DNA from 2 places in the Pseudoalteromonas sp. GABNS16E genome. Region 2 is predicted to be linked to the other one. Evidence: riboswitches for the same ligand, from Rfam matches in the RefSeq annotation. Region 2 holds a riboswitch; the other holds the start of a gene.
What was found. A riboswitch is a leader RNA that binds a small molecule or an ion and turns the genes downstream of it on or off. The one in region 2 is predicted to bind lysine.
Positions count from the first base shown of each region.

Region 1: another riboswitch for lysine. It lies ahead of lysC (lysine-sensitive aspartokinase 3); the one in region 2 lies ahead of dapA (4-hydroxy-tetrahydrodipicolinate synthase).

Region 1 is NZ_JAQREZ010000015.1:19,634-28,864, forward strand. Features, by position in the region: gene PSI06_RS08365 (NAD(P)-dependent oxidoreductase) at 1-107, opposite strand, end outside; gene PSI06_RS08370 (glutathione peroxidase) at 224-775, shown strand; gene PSI06_RS08375 (2-hydroxyacid dehydrogenase) at 1,079-2,059, shown strand; gene PSI06_RS08380 (sodium-dependent transporter) at 2,127-3,449, opposite strand; gene PSI06_RS08385 (4'-phosphopantetheinyl transferase family protein) at 3,588-4,334, shown strand; gene lysC (lysine-sensitive aspartokinase 3) at 4,350-5,735, opposite strand; lysine riboswitch at 5,812-5,984, opposite strand; gene PSI06_RS08395 (hypothetical protein) at 6,275-7,546, shown strand; gene PSI06_RS08400 (condensin complex protein MksE) at 7,550-8,098, shown strand; gene PSI06_RS08405 (ATPase) at 8,095-9,231, shown strand, end outside.
Region 2 is NZ_JAQREZ010000005.1:22,739-31,969, reverse strand. Features, by position in the region: gene acnB (bifunctional aconitate hydratase 2/2-methylisocitrate dehydratase) at 1-2,534, opposite strand, end outside; gene PSI06_RS03560 (OmpA family protein) at 2,843-3,898, opposite strand; gene PSI06_RS03555 (protein adenylyltransferase SelO) at 4,233-5,639, opposite strand; gene PSI06_RS03550 (DNA-3-methyladenine glycosylase I) at 5,642-6,346, opposite strand; lysine riboswitch at 6,542-6,738, shown strand; gene dapA (4-hydroxy-tetrahydrodipicolinate synthase) at 6,867-7,751, shown strand; gene PSI06_RS03540 (2,3,4,5-tetrahydropyridine-2,6-dicarboxylate N-succinyltransferase) at 7,767-8,507, shown strand; gene PSI06_RS03535 (PLP-dependent decarboxylase) at 8,507-9,231, shown strand, end outside.

The DNA.
Region 1 (9,231 bases), on a different contig from region 2:
GCTTGAGTGCGGTTATATACACACATATTAAAGCCCGCTTTTGCTAAATGCCCTGCCATTGGGTAACCCATTACCCCTAAACCTATAAATGCAACATTGATTGACATAAAAGTGCCTTATTTTCCTGCTAACTTAGAAACTATGCCCGATTATGTCAATCGGCTGCTTAAAAAGCGAATTAAGCCTTTATAAATTTCCAACGTAAGGAAATAAGTAGGTAACCATGGATAGTATTTATCAATTTAGTGCCCCTTTGTACAACAGCGAAAGCTTTGCGCTTAGCCAGCTAAAAGGCAAAACAGTACTTATTGTTAATACAGCAAGTAAATGTAATTTTTCGGTGCAATTAAGTTCGCTAGAAAAGCTCTATCAGGAATATAAAAATAGCGGTTTCACTATTTTAGCGTTTCCGTGTCATCAATTTGGCCAAAACGAGCCGCTTGATAACCTCGCGATTAAAGACTTTTATCAAGGGCAATTTGACGTGTCGTTCAAAGTGTTTGGTAAGGTCATGGTAAATGGGCCCGAGGCGCACCCGCTGTTTAATTATTTAAAGTCGCATACCCGTGGTATTTCGCAAAACCGCGCAGTAAAGTGGAACTTCACCAAGTTTTTAATTAACCCCCAAGGTCAGCTCGTTGCACGTTATGCGCCGCGCACCAAGCCCGAAACGCTTAAACAGGTCATTGAGGCAAACTTACCTAGCGCACTAAACGCTAATAATTTAAATAACGCAAAAATAATACCCAACTTTAATGCATTAAAAGGCGCTTAATTATTCTAAATCAATAAACGGGTGGTTACTCAAGCATGCTTTATTAAACTAGGTTAAGGTTACGTATAATACCAATCAGCAATAATACTTAATCATTTTTAGGGGCTAAACGTGTCGCTATCTGCGTTAAAAAACTCTCATTTACGACTGCATGGATGCAGAAGGTAGAGCAATGCAGGAGCAATTGCCGAGAACAACTAAATAGCGAATTTTTTGCCTTACTATCAACGCGTTTTTATATCCTCAAAATAGATCACTTGATTATGCGCATTGGTATAACAGCTAGGCTTTGGAGTAAATAATATGAACATTGCTTTTTTTAGTACGCAAAAATACGAGCAGCCTTTTTTTAAGCGCAGTATTAAAAAACACCTGCAAATAGAGATTTGTTACTTTGAGCAAGCACTGAATGAGCAAACAGCACTGCTTGCTAAAGGGTTTGATGCTGTGTGTGTATTTGTAAACGACACGGTTAACGCCCTCGTTATTGAGCACCTTGCTGAGCAAGGAATTAATACTATTTTACTTCGCTGCGCAGGGTTTAATAATGTTGATTTAGTGGCCGCCAAAGCACACAACATTAAGGTATTACGAGTGCCCGCATACAGCCCAGAAGCCGTAGCTGAGCACTGTGTTGCACTTATGCTTACCCTTAGCCGTAAAACACATAAAGCCTATAACCGCGTACGCGAAGACAACTTTGATTTAAACGGTTTATTAGGCTTTAACTTACACGACAAAACAGTTGGCATTATAGGTTGTGGTAAAATTGGCCTTGCCCTTTGTAATATTTTAAATGGCTTTGGCGCGCATGTTTTAGTGTGCGACCCTTATGCAACACCTGGCAATTACACCATCACCGATTTAGATTCCCTGCTTACTCAAAGCGATATAATTTCACTGCACTGCCCACTGAATGAGCAAACACACCATTTAATAAACGACGATGCATTTAATAAAATGAAACCTGGGGTAATGCTAATTAACACTTCGCGCGGTGCGCTACTTAATAGCAAAGCGTGTATAAATGCGCTTAAAACTAAAAAGCTAGGGTATTTAGGGCTTGATGTGTACGAGCAGGAGTCGGAGCTATTTTTTAAAAACCATAGCGACGAGATAAACCAAGACGATATATTCTCGCGCTTAGTTAGTTTTAAAAACGTATTAATAACTGGCCACCAAGGCTTTTTTACTCAAGAAGCCCTTAACGAAATTGCCAATACCACCATACAAAACGCAATAGAAATTAATGAACATAGACCTTTAACCAATGAGGTTTTATAAAGCCGCGGCCCATTAATTTAGCTTTACCCGTTTTGCTATTTACATAACGGGTAAAGCTTAAAATACTTTAGCCAAACGCAACGTTTGCAAAAACAAGAGTCATTAATACTGGGCACACAAAACGAATGTATTGAGCAAACCAGTAATGCGTGCCGGTGCTGGCTTTATGAAGCTTATTACCGCGTTTCCACATCCAACCTGCGGTTATAAAATAAAACAGCCCCATAAGTGGCAGTTGGTACTGAGTAAATAGCATGATTACTAAACCAAATAACCACTCAAAGTTTAATATTATTGCACTAGCGCATATTAACACCACTAGGCTAACGGCCCACGTTGCTTTAGTACGATCTACGCGGTGGTTTTCTACTAAAAACGCTACCGGTATTTCTGTGGTAGAAATAGTCGATGTAACCGATGCAATCGACATAAGTACAAAAAACAGTAACCCAATTAGTAAGCCAATTTCGCCCATGGTACTAAAAAGCTCAGGCAAAATAGCAAATATAAGCTGCCCTTCACCTATAAGTTTTCCGCCGCTAAACACCTCTACCCCGTTATGCTGCGCTACATAAATTGCAGGCACTATCAGTAAACCTGCTAAAAATGCCACGCTGGTATCAAGCAGTGCAACGCTTGCAGTTAGTTTTGGCAGGTTTGCATCTGGCTGCAGGTACGAGCCATAAATCATCATGCAGCCAACCCCTAATGAGAGCGAGAAAAACGCCTGCCCCATTGCAGCAATGATTAAATTTGGGTCAAGCACTTGGCTAAAATTAGGAATTAAATAAGCAGCAAACCCTTCGCTGGCGCCTTCTAAACTGGCTATATAAAAAATTAAGCCTATTAGTAGCACCAATAACAATGGCATTAAACGGCGTGACCAGGTTTCAATCCCAGATTTAACCCCTTTTAAAATAATACTGGCGGTTAAAATAAGCATAAGCGGCGTAAATATAAAATTACGCACCATAGAGTCGCTGTGTAAAAACTCGCTTACGGCGGTAAAACCAAAGAATGTAGTAATAGGCTCTATGGCGTAAGAGAGCATCCAACCAGCTACAATAGAATAAAAGCTAAGCATAATCACAGCGCCCGCAAGGCCAATATATCCTGCGGCAGCCCCTACTTTTTTGTTGGTATTTTGCCACGCATTACCCAATGCTTTTACTGGGTTTGCTTGCGCTTGGTGGCCTAAATAAAGTTCGGTATAAAGCGCAGGTAGCGCAAGTAAAAATATAACTACAAAGTAAACCAATAAAAATGCACCGCCACCATGGTTGGCCGCCTGCGTAGGAAAACCCCAAATATTACCTAAACCCACTGCTGCGCCTGCAGCGGCTAAAACAAAACCAAAACGGCTTTGAAATCCATCACGCACTTGTGCCATACATCTACAAATTCTGTTATTCTTTGATTATTGTGAATTAAACCATATTTAATGCCAACTGAGTAATAAAATTGCTTTTGGCATAAATAAGCGCTGTTAACCGCTCATAATTACAGCACTCACTTATTTTAAGCGCGTATGACTAACCACTTTTTTAAAAACACCCTAAGTATTGCTCCCTCTTTTTATAGCGATTTATCCCCTAGCAACAATACTATTTTAGTGTTTAATGCCAACACACTTAATTTAGAACACCTTGATTTAACCCAGTACCTAAGCCCATTTGAGCTAAGGGTTATAAATCGTCGTAAACGCATGCAAGCAAAGCAAGAATATCTAGCATCGCGCATATTACTAAAGCAACTTGCAAAGCATACTCAGCCCCAATACGCACACATACCGCTTAATAAAATGAGCACCCACTTTAATGAAGAATGCTCAAAACTGCAGCTCCATATAAACCACACCGTTATAAATACCTGTATTTCGCACTCGCATGGCTTAGTTGGCGTTGCACTTAATGTTACTAAGGCGGAGTTCGGCTTTGATATTGAAAAAATTAACTTAAAACGCCCATTCGAAAAGCTCGCTAAGCATTTTTATCATAAGGCTGAAATTGCCTTAATTACCGCGCCTTTGGCTATAAAAGAGCAAGCCCACCGCTTTTTTAGAATTTGGACCTTAAAAGAGGCACTCGCTAAAGCAACTAGCCGCCCAATAGCGCAATTGCTTAGCCCAAATGTATTTGATGAATTTTCTTTGTTAAACCTTACAGCATCGAGTAACAGCATAACGGTTGCCAATGAGGAGTTTGATATAAGCGTGGCGCATAAAAAAAGCACCGACTGGCGGTGCTTTATACTTAATAACTTGGATACTGAATAACTTGGCTTTAAAAGCTTAAGCAGCGCTTTCTAATAAGCGGCTGTGTATTGCTTGTACCACGGTATCTGATTCGCTTTGCTCTACTAAAAAGCATAAGTTGTGCTTACTTGCACCATGACAAATTAATCGAATATTAAACTCTTTTAATACGTTCATTAAGTTCATTTCGTGCTGGCGTAGCTGTATTTCAGACCCTATAAGCGCCACTAAGGTTAAGTTATTTTCAACCGATACATGACAAAATTCGGCCAATTTATCTAAACACGCTTGCTCAAGCTCAGGTCGCGAGGCATTAGGCGCGTTATCTAGGGTTATGGCAACACTAATTTCTGAGGTAGTAACTAAATCTACCGATATATTAAATTCACTTAAAATAGTAAATACACGGGCCAAAAAGCCACTTGCTAATAACATTTCTGGGCTTTTAAGCGTTAGCAATATTTGGTTTTTACGCTGCGTAACGGCACGAATACCTGGCTGCTGCGATTTTTCACGCTCAATCCACGTTCCTCCGCGCTCTGGCTCGCGGCTAGAGCCTACAAATACATTAATATGGCTACGGCTTGCTGGTAAAATAGTTGCAGGGTGCAATACTTTTGCGCCAAATGTCGCCATTTCTGCGGCTTCATCAAAGCTTAAACGAGCAATTGGCGTTGCCTTAGCGCATAAACGCGGGTCGGTGCTAAAAATACCCACTACATCGGTCCAAATGTGTACACTTTTAGCGTTAATAGCCTCTGCTAATAACGCCGCACTGTAGTCAGAGCCACCACGGCCAAGCGTTGTGGTTTGGCCAAATTCATCACTACCAATAAACCCTTGTGTAACTATTACTTGCTCATCTAATAACGGAATTAACAGGTCTTTAGCAGCTTGTGCAGTGGCCGCAACATCGGGCGTTGCTTTACCAAATTGGCTGTCTGTTTTAAGCACTTTGCGTACATCAAACCTATCTGCATTTAAGCCTTTTAAGCGCAGCACTTGAGCAAATAAATAAGACGATAAACGTTCGCCAAAGCTAAGCAGCTCATCGTGTTGTTGATCAGTGGTGAGTGTTTCAAGGGCTAACGTTTGAAACGCTTTTAACGTCTCGTTAAAACCCACCGCTAAATCGGCATCAAGCGACAGCTCATCTAAAATAGCCTGTTGAATAGCCAATACGCCATCTATGTGTGCTTGGCGCTGCTCTTTACTAAGGTCGGGTTTGCACAGTGCAACTAAGTGGTTAGTTACGCCTGCACTGGCGCTCACAGCTACAATACGTACGCTTTTATCTGCAACAATAATTTCGCTGCAGCGACTCATCGCTTCAAAGTTTGCAACACTGGTTCCGCCAAATTTGGCAACGATGTAATCTGATTTTGCGCCTGATACTGTTTGTGGCACTGATTGGGTAGTCATTTCGTCTCCTTTCGCGGTATCCAAACCGCTAAAAAACAAGAAGAACTTGGCAAAGGAATGCAAATAAGATGTGTCCACTGCCAGAAGCTCTCCACCTAAGTTGGTGACAGTTTTGGGGATTCAGCCCCATAAACCGAAAAACACGGTTGACGTAACCTTGTTTTCCTCGGCGAGTACTTCCCTCTTTAATGGTTATGGGCGTTCGTCACCTACCATTAAATACCTAAGTATCGCACCTCTTCTGAATGTTGTATTAACCTGTGGCTAATAAAACAAAACCCCACTGTGTGGCGGGGCTTTGAAAGTTATCGTTTAGACGTCTAGCTGTCAAGGTGTTTTAGTTAATATAACGCGAATAATTTAGCCCGGGTTTACATTGCTGGCTACTTTTACAGCGCTTAATGTAACTCGCCTGTACGCCAGCTAAAAAAATGTGTAAATTAAGCCAGTTAATAACGAGTACTTTTTATTATAAAAATATAAAAACTACGCTCTGCTTTAAGTGTAGTTAACTCATTACTAGGATGTATCACCGCATTATGATCCCAGCTAAAAAGCTGCTTAATACCCTTAGCGAACACTGGGGTGTTTTAGAGCTATTATTTAAACGTTTTAAAATGGCCGACTTTAGCCTCAAAGACGTGCAAAACGCCATTAAGCAAAAACAGCCCACGTGGACAAACGAGCGCATTTACAAAGAAACAAATCGTTTGCTCAATCAAGATATACTTATTCCATTGGCTAAATCATCCCAGCTTGAAATAAACCGCGCCATTGCCGATTTTGCGACCTTTTTATTACAAGAAGAACACCTAGGTTTAGCACAAGAAATTAGCGTTTTGGTTGATGATTTAGCACGCCTAGGAAACCGTTTAGATAATGCCGGTGAAATAGAAGACTATGACGATTTACGCCGCTATAGCCGCATTATGGATGATCGGGTGCGTAAAATAATGAAGCTTTACGCGCACAACGAAAACGCAATTTTAAACATTGTTGAGCAAGCTAAATCTGATCACGCGGTGCAATCTTTGCAAAAGCGCTACAAAGCGGTAATAGAAGCCTTTGATGAATACATAGAGCCGATGCTTGAAATGGTCGATATTCGCGGTGACTTTCATGCCTGTTTTACACTTATTGAGCAGCAAATAAGTAAGCAAATAGAGCACATTGAACGCTCAGGCAAAGCCTACAACGACAAGCGTATGCTTGAGCAATTGCGTACACGTATACTCGAAATGCATTTAGTTGGCCGAGAAAGCTTACGTAAAAGTGCCGATATGCTTATGCCACTGCGTGAAGAGCTACGCCGTAATAACCTAATTACCCGCCAAGCAGCAAAAGTGCTTGGCCTTGTGCGTAAAAATGGCGTAGACAACATGCTAAGCGCGGTACAACCAAATTTTGTAAGCGATGCGCAGCGCTATTCGCTTGGCCAGCAGCGTCATATAGTTGCCTATATGGCAAGCTTGGTAGAATTTGAACACGAAGAATACCAACTCCCAGAGCAACAAGACGTGCCGGCATTTGTTACGCCAAACATTCCTGATTACCACGATGTTAAAACAAGCTTTGCAAAACGCTTTAATAAAAAACGTAAAAAGCCCCAGCCATTGCTGCAATTTTTAGATGAAAGCTACCCAGAATTAGACGCCGACGAAATGCTATTTTTATATCAAAAACTAGTCAGCGACAGTGAAATTCACATTAGCCAAAGCGATGAGAAAACACGCGTAAAAATTGCCGGCCAGCATTTTTCGTTATACCCATTTAATTCTGCGCCTCAGCCAGATACACAGGCAGACGAGTAACACATGACACATATAAACTTAGACGAGCTTACGCACCTACAAGCCATTAATAAAAAATTAGGTGCGGGTTACCATATTTGCGAACAAGACAACGTAATGTGGCAAGAGCTTGACCAGCACATAGAATCTTATAGCGCCTTATTTAACGCCCTTGGCCACGATTTAAAACACGACAGCCGCGGCTTTTACTACTTTGCCAGCGACGAAAGCACGCCAAACATGGGGAAAATATCCCGTGCTATAGCACTGACTATTTACATTTTAATTGAGCATTTTGCCAATACGGGTAAAGACCCAATGCGTGCCCTATTTGATGAAGTAAACGATTTAGAACTGATGCAAACCTTAGTGCAAATTAATAAACACTTGTTTGATCAACTTGAGATATTTTCGGGCTCAGATTTACGAAAAGACGTATACCTGCGCATGGTACGTTTAGGCCTTGCCCGCGAAGTAGAAGGCGGCTTTATGCTACAAGCACCTATTCACCGCTATATTGATGCACTTATGGAAGTAAACGAAGAAACCTACATTACAGAGGACGAGCAATGAAAAACTTATACGGACTAAGTAAACTCGCCCTACTTAATACCGCAGGTTATGCAAAGTGTGTTATTCCGCTTGATAAAAGCAGCTCTATTTGTGCACCAAACAATACCGGTAAAAGCTCGGTTATTAACGCCCTACAATTTCCGCTAATAAACGATTTGCGCCTAACCGAATGGGACGGGCACGATTTAGATGAAACCCGTAAATTTTATTTTTCATCAGATCAGTCGTACATTTTGCTTGAAGCCAACCTCCCCCATGGCTCGGTGGTTATTGGTGTAGCAGGCCTTGGTAAAATAGCCGGTTACGCGCACCAGTACTTTTGTTATCAAGGCAAACTTGATTTAGCGCAGTACACGCAAGGTAATACCATTATTAAGTTTACCAAGCTGTTTAATCATTTAAAAACGCAAGGTTACAACCCTATAGAGCTTAAAGCACAAGAGCTAAACGCCCTGCTTACCGGCGGCGCAACCCCTTTTGACGGCGACATTAATTTAAAAATGATCCCGCTTAATAACGTGCAAGACTCCGCCATTTATAAAGAAATTTTTAGGCGTATTCTTAACTTACACAAATTGGGTGCAAGCGATGTTAAACGCTTTATGCTACGTGTGTTTGAACGCCATATGTCTAACTCTAAAGTGGACTTTTACGAAGTATGGCGTCGCTCGTTTGATAAAGTAAATCGCGCTAAACGCGAATTAAAAGCGCTTGAATCAATGCAAGAGCCAATAACAGCGCTTGAATCAATGCTTGAAAACCAAACCGTACTTAAAGGTAAGTTAGCAGCCTACGCGCCTAAAATTGATCAAGCATTAATAGACTTTGATACCTACCAAGAAGAGCAACTAAGCGAACTAGCCATTGCCCTTGAAGACATAGAGCACGAAAAACACGAGTTTGAGCAAAAACAAAGCTTATACGTACAGCAATCGCGCGATATAGAACGCAGGCAAACCCAAATTGAGCAATGGTTTTTAGATTACAGCGCTCTTAAAAGCGAGTTTGAACTGGTAAATAAAGCCACCCTTAAAACCAACCTTGGCCAACTTAAGCAAGACTACGAGTCACTTTCGCACTCTATTACCAGCGCACAAGGGCAAAGCCTACACACGCTTGATTACCGCATTAGC
Region 2 (9,231 bases):
TTCAAGTAACGGTATGTATCTGCAGCCGTTGCATTGATTTTCTCTGCGTATTCTTGGTACTCAGCTGGTGTAGGTAATTTACCTAAAATTGCCGCTACTGCAGCAAGCTCAGCTGATGCTAAGAATACATTTGCGCCTGTACCTAAACGGTTAGGGAAGTTACGTGTTGAAGTAGAAACAACCGTTGCTTTATCAGCAACACGTGCTTGGTTACCCATACACAGTGAACACCCTGGCGTTTCGATACGTGCACCAACACGACCAAAGATACCGTAGTAACCTTCGTCAGTTAGTTGGTCTTTATCCATCTTCGTTGGTGGAGCTACCCAAAGTTGAGTTGGGATACGACCAGTAAAGCCATCTAGTAATTTACCCGCAGCACGGAAGTGACCAATGTTAGTCATACAAGAACCGATGAATACTTCGTCGATTTTCTCGCCAGTAACATCAGAAAGTAAACGCGCATCATCTGGGTCATTTGGAGCACAGAGGATTGGCTCTTTAATTTCTGCTAGGTCAATTTCTACAACGTGCTTGTACTCTGCATCAGCGTCAGCTTCCATAAGTTCTGGGTTAGCTAACCACTCTTGCATTGCATTAATACGACGTTCGATTGTACGTACATCGCCGTAACCTTCAGAGATCATCCACTTAAGCATAACAATGTTAGACTCAAGGTATTCGCTGATAGACTCTTTAGAAAGCTTAACAGTACAACCTGCTGCTGAACGCTCTGCTGATGCATCTGATAATTCAAACGCTTGTTCAACAGTTAAGTGCTCAACACCTTCAATTTCTAGTACGCGACCAGAGAATTCGTTGATTTTACCTTTTTTCTCTACTGTTAATAAGCCTTGCTTAATACCGTAGTAAGGGATTGCGTGTACTAGGTCACGTAAAGTGATACCTGGTTGCATTTCACCTTTAAAGCGAACCAAAATAGACTCAGGCATATCAAGTGGCATAACACCTGTTGCTGCTGCGAACGCTACTGCACCTGAACCCGCAGGGAAAGAAATACCTAATGGGAAACGTGTATGTGAATCACCACCAGTACCTACAGTATCTGGTAATAACATACGGTTTAACCAAGAGTGAATTACACCATCACCAGGGCGAAGTGAAACACCGCCACGGTTCATGATGAAATCAGGAAGCGTATGGTGGGTGTTTACGTCAATTGGTTTAGGGTAAGCAGAGGTATGACAGAATGACTGCATTGTTAAATCTGCAGAGAAACCTAAACATGCTAAGTCTTTAAGCTCATCACGTGTCATAGGACCTGTAGTATCTTGCGAACCTACAGTGGTCATTTTAGGCTCACAGTATTGGCCTGGGCGAATACCTGCTACGTTACATGCTTTACCAACCATTTTTTGCGCTAGTGTAAAGCCTTTATCAGACACTTCTGTGACTGCTGGTACTTTAAATACGTCAGTAGCACCTAAACCTAAAGAGGTACGTGCTTTGTCTGTTAAACCACGACCAATGATTAGAGGAATACGGCCGCCGGCACGTACTTCATCTAAAATTACGTCTGATTTAAGTTCAAAAGTAGAGATAACGTCATCAGTACCGTGGCGCTTAACTACACCTTCGTATGGGTAAATATCAATTTGATCACCCATGTTGAACTCATCAACATTTAACTCGATTGGTAACGCACCTGAATCTTCCATTGTGTTGAAGAAGATAGGCGCAATTTTGTTACCTAAACATACACCACCAACGCGCTTATTAGGTACGTATGGGATATCATCACCCATAAACCAAAGCACAGAGTTAGTTGCAGATTTACGAGAAGAACCAGTACCTACAACGTCACCTACGTATGCAAGCGGTAAACCTTGAGTTTTTAATTCTTCAAGTTTAGTGATTGGACCTACTTCACCCGCTTTGTCAGGAGTGATACCGTCGCGCTCATTTTTTAGCATTGCTAAAGCATGAAGTGGGATATCTGGACGTGACCATGCATCTGGTGCAGGTGATAAATCATCAGTGTTTGTCTCGCCGGTTACTTTAAATACAGTAACAGAGATTTTTTCAGCAACAGCTGGCTTGTTAGTAAACCATTCAGCGTCTGCCCAAGATTGAATAATCTTTTTAGCGTGCTCGTTGCCTGCTTTTGCTTTTTCTTCTACGTCGTAAAATGCATCAAACATTAATAATGTGTTTGATAGACCTTTTACAGCGATAGGCGCAAGGGTTTCGTCATCAAGTAGCTCAATCATTGGGGCGATGTTGTAACCACCTAACATTGTACCTAATAATTCTGCTGCTTTTTCTTTAGATACTAATGGAGATTGTGCTTCGCCTTTAGCAACTGCCGCTAAAAAGCCTGCTTTGATGTATGCTGCATCATCAACGCCTGGTGGTACGCGGTTGATTAGTAAATCTAAGATGAACTCTTCTTCACCCGCTGGTGGGTTTTTAATTAGTTCAATAAGATCAGCCGTTTGCTGAGCATCTAATGGCGCTGGTACGATACCTAACGCGGCACGTTCTTCTACGTGTTTACGATATTCTTGTAGCACAATATTGCCCTCTTGGTGACGTGAAAGTATTCGGTAGCGCCTCATGCGCAAAAAAAGTAACCCAATACTTATAGTATTCTAACGCGGGATTATAAAGCTTTTATGTATAGATGAAAATCCATCCAGCTAAGCAACTGATTATACCGGCTATAAATATTATGAATAGTGGTAAGCGTAAATTCTATTTTCGTGAATGTTTGTTAAGTAATAATCATTCTTGTTTAATCAAATTAATACTGCATATGCTGTTTTAAAGGCATAAAAAAACCCAGCACTAAGCTGGGTTTTTAAAATAAAGTAAGTAACTATTAACGCTTAACTTTTACACGTTCAATAGATTTTACATGTGCTTCTACACGACGGTTTTCAGCGTGAGCTTCTTTCGTGTTAGCTGTGTTTTTAAGACGTTCTTCACCTAGGCCAACAGTTGTAATGCGATCTTCAGCAATGCCATCTTTAATTAGCTCTTGTGCTACATCATCAGCACGCTTTTTAGAAAGCATCTTGTTGTAGTTTGCGTTACCTACAGCTGACGCGTGGCCTTCAAGTAGTACAGTTGTATCTTCGTGCTCTTTTAAGAACTCAGATACTGATGCAATGTCGTCAAAGTAACGTTGACCAACTTGTGCAGAATCATGTGGGAAAGTAACTAATAAGCTTGTTGTTACTTCACGGTCTTCGTATAAAGTACAGCCATCGCCATCAACAGCGTCTGTCATTGGCGTGTTAGGACATTTATCATCTTTATCTAGGATGTTGTCGTTGTCGCTGTCTTTAGGTTCTACAGGTACTTCTACTACTGTAGGCGCTGGCTCTACAGGCTGTGCAGGCATAGAGTTTTGGCCAAATAAGTAGTTAATACCAATTTTAGCACCTACATCTGTGTAACCTTTATCAAGACCTTGGTATACCGCAGTTTCAGCGTTTACGAAAAAGCCATCAGTAATAAAGTGTTGGTAACCAACACCTGCGTTTAAAAATGTGTTGTCATCTACTACGTCCATTTCTTTAATACCGAATAGACCGTAGAAAGGGCCGCCGTCAAGGTGGTAAAGCGCATCAATACCGTAACGCTCGCCGTCGATATTATTACGATTGCCCGCAGCTTTATCGAACGCGTTAAAGTCCATATCTGCATACTCAAGGCGTGCGCTCCAGTAATCGCTGAAACGGTAACCTGCTTCTACACCCCAACCAGTTGACTCGTTTACGTCAAGGCCAGCTTGAGCGCGCATGTTTTCCCATGACGCATCATAGTAGTCACCAAATGCACCAATGTAGAAACCTTCTTCTTTATCGGCAGCGAATGAAGACGCGCTAGTTGCAGCTAACGCAATTGCAATTGTAAGTGATTTTAATTTCATTGTTTTCTTCCCATTTTAACAACTTAGAAAATTGTAGCTAATCAATACTAGCTCAACCAGTTTTGTACACACTACCCGAGCTTTTGTTAATCGATACTTAACGAAAAATAAAGTTTATAAATTTTTTCAACGATCTACAGGCATTCCAACCACCAATTGTAGGTTAAGTAAAAATTTTTACCTAATCTGCAATTAATAAATTATGGTAATTTATAAATAGTTACTTTTTATGAATGCGCACAATAACACCGAGCGAGTAACTGCTCAATCATTGTACACTGTATTATTTAATAATGACTATTTATAATCAAAAACTTACAATTAATTACAATACTTAAGTGCCGCAAAAAGTTTGATAGCCCTTGTCATCTTTACCTGTCTCTTGAAAGCGGGCTAAATTAGCTGTTTTATCATATGGGTTACTCATCACCGTTAAAAAGTCGCTTAGCAGCTCGCTCTCGCCGTGTTGATTATATTGCGCAAGGATTTCTTCGACGATGTGATTACGCGGTATAACCCTTGGGTTAGCCGCTCTCATTAGGTTATAGCTGTTTTCATCACATCTTTTTTGCCATAACTGGGCCCATTGCGTTAATTCATTTGGCACTTTGCCACCCTTTAGTGACTCAGTTAGGGCATCAAAGGTATTGGTATAATCGAGCTTATGCTCTTGAAATAACAATAATAACTTACTTACAAGCTCTACATCGTCTTCTTTATAACCTGCTGAGCCTAATTTTTGTGCCCACATTTGATTATATTGCGCGTTAAATAACGTAGAAAACTGATTAATTAGCGGCGTCATTAAACTTACAGCTTGTTCGTCATCTTCATCTATTAGCGGGATTAGGCTCTCAGCTAAACGCGCGCAGTTCCAACTTACAATATTTGGCTGATTACCATAGGCATAGCGACCTTGCTTATCAATTGAGCTAAACACGGTATCAAAATCAAAGGTATTCATCATTGCACACGGGCCGTAGTCGATAGTTTCGCCGCTTATCAAGGTATTATCAGTATTCATAACGCCATGAATAAAGCCTACTCGCATCCAGCTAATAACCAGCGCTAGCTGACTATTTATAACGGCTGCTAAAAAGTCTAAATAGCGCTGAGCCCCTGTTGATTGAATACTTGGGTAATGACGCTCAATGGCTACATCAGTTAATTTTTTTAATCCCTCTACATCACCTTGAGTTGCTAAATACTGAAACGAGCCAACGCGAATATGGCTATTTGCTAAGCGGGTAACAATTGCGCCAGGTTGCGGCGGATTACGATAAACAGCTTCGCCTGTGCCGACAACAGCCAAACACCGCGTGGTTTTAATCCCTAAGCCATGCATAGCTTCGCTCATAATATACTCGCGAATAGCGGGGCCTAGTGCACATCGTCCATCGCCTCCTCTTGAAAAAGGCGTGGCGCCTGAGCCTTTTAACTGAATATCCCACAGCTGATTTTTATCATCGCTGATAGCACCCAGTAAGTGCGCTCGCCCATCACCCAAGCGCGGCGAAAAGTGCCCAAACTGATGCCCAGAATAGCCAAGCGCTACAGCACTTACCGGTTGTGGCTCGTTACCAGCAAAAGTACTGGCGCGCAGCGCTAGCTCAACATCTATATTAAACTGCTGTGCTAACGCTTCGTTCCACAAAAGTAATTGCGGGGCAGCAACGCTTGAAGGACTGTCCTCTATTGCGAAGTTATCTGCTATGTCTGTGTATCTTGGCACTAGTTTCATGGTTAATCCTCTGTTTGCTGGCTTATGCCTACGCGATTGTCGCCCACACTGTAAGCCACAATTAAGCTAAGTTCTTGCAGGCTCAAACCACTTTGTTTTTGCATTTCGTTAAAAAATGCCTGTGCGGCAGTGAGTGATTTTTTAGTTTGCAGGCCGCCATCTATAATTTTGTGCGCTCTTAGGTAACTTTCTACATCTCGCGAAAGTAAAAAAGTATCTTTACCAAGCGCTCTTAAGGCATACGGGCCAGTATTTCCACCCAAACGGGCGCCGTGTTTTTTTAAATATGCCCATAAACCAATAATGTCATCGCTCGGCCAGTTAGCTACGAACTTGCTAAAACTGCCATGTTGCTGTGCTATTTCGTGGATCATGTAGGCATTTTCAGGAATTGTTTTTACCTTTTTATAATTACGAATAATACGCTCATCAGTTGCTTTTTGCTCGAGCATATCGGGCGGCATCATAAGTAATTTATCAACACTAAATTGCCAAAAAACCTCTCTGAAACCGGGCCATTTACTGTTTATTACCGACCAGTAAAACCCGCTTTGAAATACTTTTCGGGTAAACTCTTCAAGCCAGTCGTCGTCACTTAATGCGCTTAATGCTTTTTTAGATAAGGGTTTTGCGAGTAATAACTTAAGCATTTTTTCAGAACCTTTTCGCTCTACTGCTCGCTTATAAATATCGCTAAATTTTTCCATACTTATTAAATACCTCATCACTGCTCATAGGGTTAGTTTACGAGAAAAGCAGCCAATACGTAACCACCCACATTTTCGATGAACTAATCTGTATCCTGCAACTTGACACCTAGACGGCTAAAATGTTTTAATCGCCGCAATTACCCTATTTAAATTGTATTTTGTTAAACCTTTTGCGGTTTAAACAAAATACAAAGGGCTAGAAGAGGTGCGTTATTCAGGTAGCGTATGTTAGGAGCGCAAACTCCAGTGAGCATATGTGAGGGGAATACCGCCGAGAGGTAAACGCTTTTGCGAAGCAATTACTTCGGGCGACTAGGTTGAATCCTAGCGACTGTCACCAATAGCTGTTTTAAAACAGCTTATTAGTTTGGTGGAGAGCTTCTGGTCTTAAATAATAAGGCCGTGCGCCCTATTATTTTAAGCCCATTCGCTCTTCGAATACTGTTCGAACGACGTTAATGCGGCTCACATCATACAGCCTCCTTAATATCTCGAACACCTTATAGGTTCGTAAGAGATGATTCACAACTTCAATTTAGACGACTACGCACTGTGGACAGCGCTTGTTACGCCGTTTGATCAACAAGGTAATGTTGACTACGACACGCTCACAACACTTGTTAGCGAACAAGAAGCGGCACACAACGGTATTTTACTGCTCGGTAGCACAGGTGAAGGCTTAGCCCTTACGCTTAAAGAGCAGCAAGGTATTGTTGAGCACATGTGCCAATTAAAACCCAATGTACCGCTTATGGTTGCTGTTGGTGGTAGTAACTTGGCCCAACAAAAAGAATGGGTTAGCTACTGTAACCAATTACCTATTCACAGCTACTTATTAGGCTCGCCTCTTTATGCAAAACCAGGGGCTGTAGGTCAAACACATTGGTACGAAAGCTTATTAAACGAAAGCGCGCATCCGTGTATGTTATACAACGTACCTGGGCGCAGCGGTGTAAGCATTCCTATCGAAACCATTGAAAACTTAAAAGCGCATCCAAAACTGTGGGCTTTAAAAGAAGCCAGTGGCAACATCACCCAATTTGAAGCATACCGACAAGCCGCGCCTAATTTAGCGCTATACAGTGGCGACGATGCACTTATGCCCTACTTTGCCCAAGCAGGTGCAAAAGGCTTAGTTTCGGTTGCGGCCAATGCATGGCCTTTGCAAACACACGAATTTGTAAAGCGCAGCCTAAGCGGTCAACACCCCAATTTATTTGCTCAGTGGACTCGCGCTATTAATAGCCTATTTGCTGTAGCAAACCCTATACCCGTTAAAGTGCTAATGCACCAGCAAGGGCGTTTAAATAGCCCACTGTTGCGTCCACCTTTAACGCATCTTGAGTTAACGCAAACCGATTGCATTACCACTGCAAACGACACCATTTTATCTTGGCATTAAACACAGGTTTTTATAATGAGCTGGTTAGAACTACTAAATAATTTAGAATCGGGCGCAGTACGCGCAGCATCACAAAACGAAAGCGGCCAATGGGAAGCTAACGTAGAAGTAAAACAAGGCATTTTAGAAGCCTTTAAAAATGGCACTAACACCGAGTTTGCAGGCGGGTTTGTTGATAAGCATAACCTTGCACCACAAGAATTTAGCACTGAAGATGGCGTGCGTATGGTACCAGGTGGCACCAGTGTTCGCCGCGGTGCCTACGTAGCTAAAGGCACTATTATTATGCCACCAGCGTACGTAAATATTGGCGCATACATCGACGAAGGTACTATGGTTGATAGCCACGCATTAGTGGGTTCGTGTGCACAAGTTGGTAAAAATGTACATTTAAGCGCAGCTGTTCAACTTGGTGGTGTACTTGAGCCAATTGGGGCAAGCCCAGTAGTGGTTGAAGACGATGCGTTTATTGGCGCAGGTTGTGTTATTGTTGAAGGCGTAGTGGTTAAAAAAGGCGCTGTACTTGCACCAGGTGTGCGTTTATCTGCAACTATTCCGGTTTACGACTGTGTTAACGAGCGCCAGCTAGATAAAGGCGAGCCAATTCCAGAGTACGCTATTGTAATACCAGGTTCTCGCCCTGCGTCTAACGAATGGGCTCGTGAGCAAGGCCTAAGCATGTCGTGTGCACTCATTGTTAAATACCGCGACGAGCAAAGCGATGCATCGTTATTGCTAGAAGAGGTTTTACGATAATGAGCTTTTTGAGCACGCCTATCAAGGCCGCCGTAAATACACTTACTCAGCAACTTGATACACCTTTTTTTGTTTACGACTTAGACAAACTAAACGCACACCTTACCCGTTTAGTTGCGCAAACCGATGTAAAGCTTTGGTATGCGGTAAAAGCCAATCCGCTTTCTAAGGTTATTCAATGCCTAGACAGCGCCGGATTTAACTTTGACGTAGCAAGTAAAGGTGAGCTTGAACAAGTCCTTGCACAAGGTATTAGTTCACAGCGCGTGCTCAACACAGGGCCTGCAAAGAGCCCTAAACAAATTAAACACTTTATTGAGCGCGGCGTGCGTATTTTTGTTGCCGAAAGCCTCAATCAAGTACGTTGGTTAAACCAGCAAGCGCAGCTGCAAAATACGCAGCTGCAAGTATTACTGCGTGTGCAATTACGCTGGCCAGAAGGTGAAAAAAACCCATTAGGGGGTGACAGCCTTACTCCGTTTGGGCTTGGTTGCGATGAATGGCAAGCGCTCAATACCCGCGATTACCCAGCACTTAATTTTGATGGCCTACATATTTTTCAGTGGGGCAACATGCTTAGCACACAAAAGCTAAGCGAGCTGTGGTCGCAAATGATTGCACCGCTTACCACCTTGGCTAATAACTTAAATATAAACCTGAAAATTTTAGACTTAGGCGGCGGTTTAGGTATCCCTTACACACCAAACGATGCAACACTTGAGTG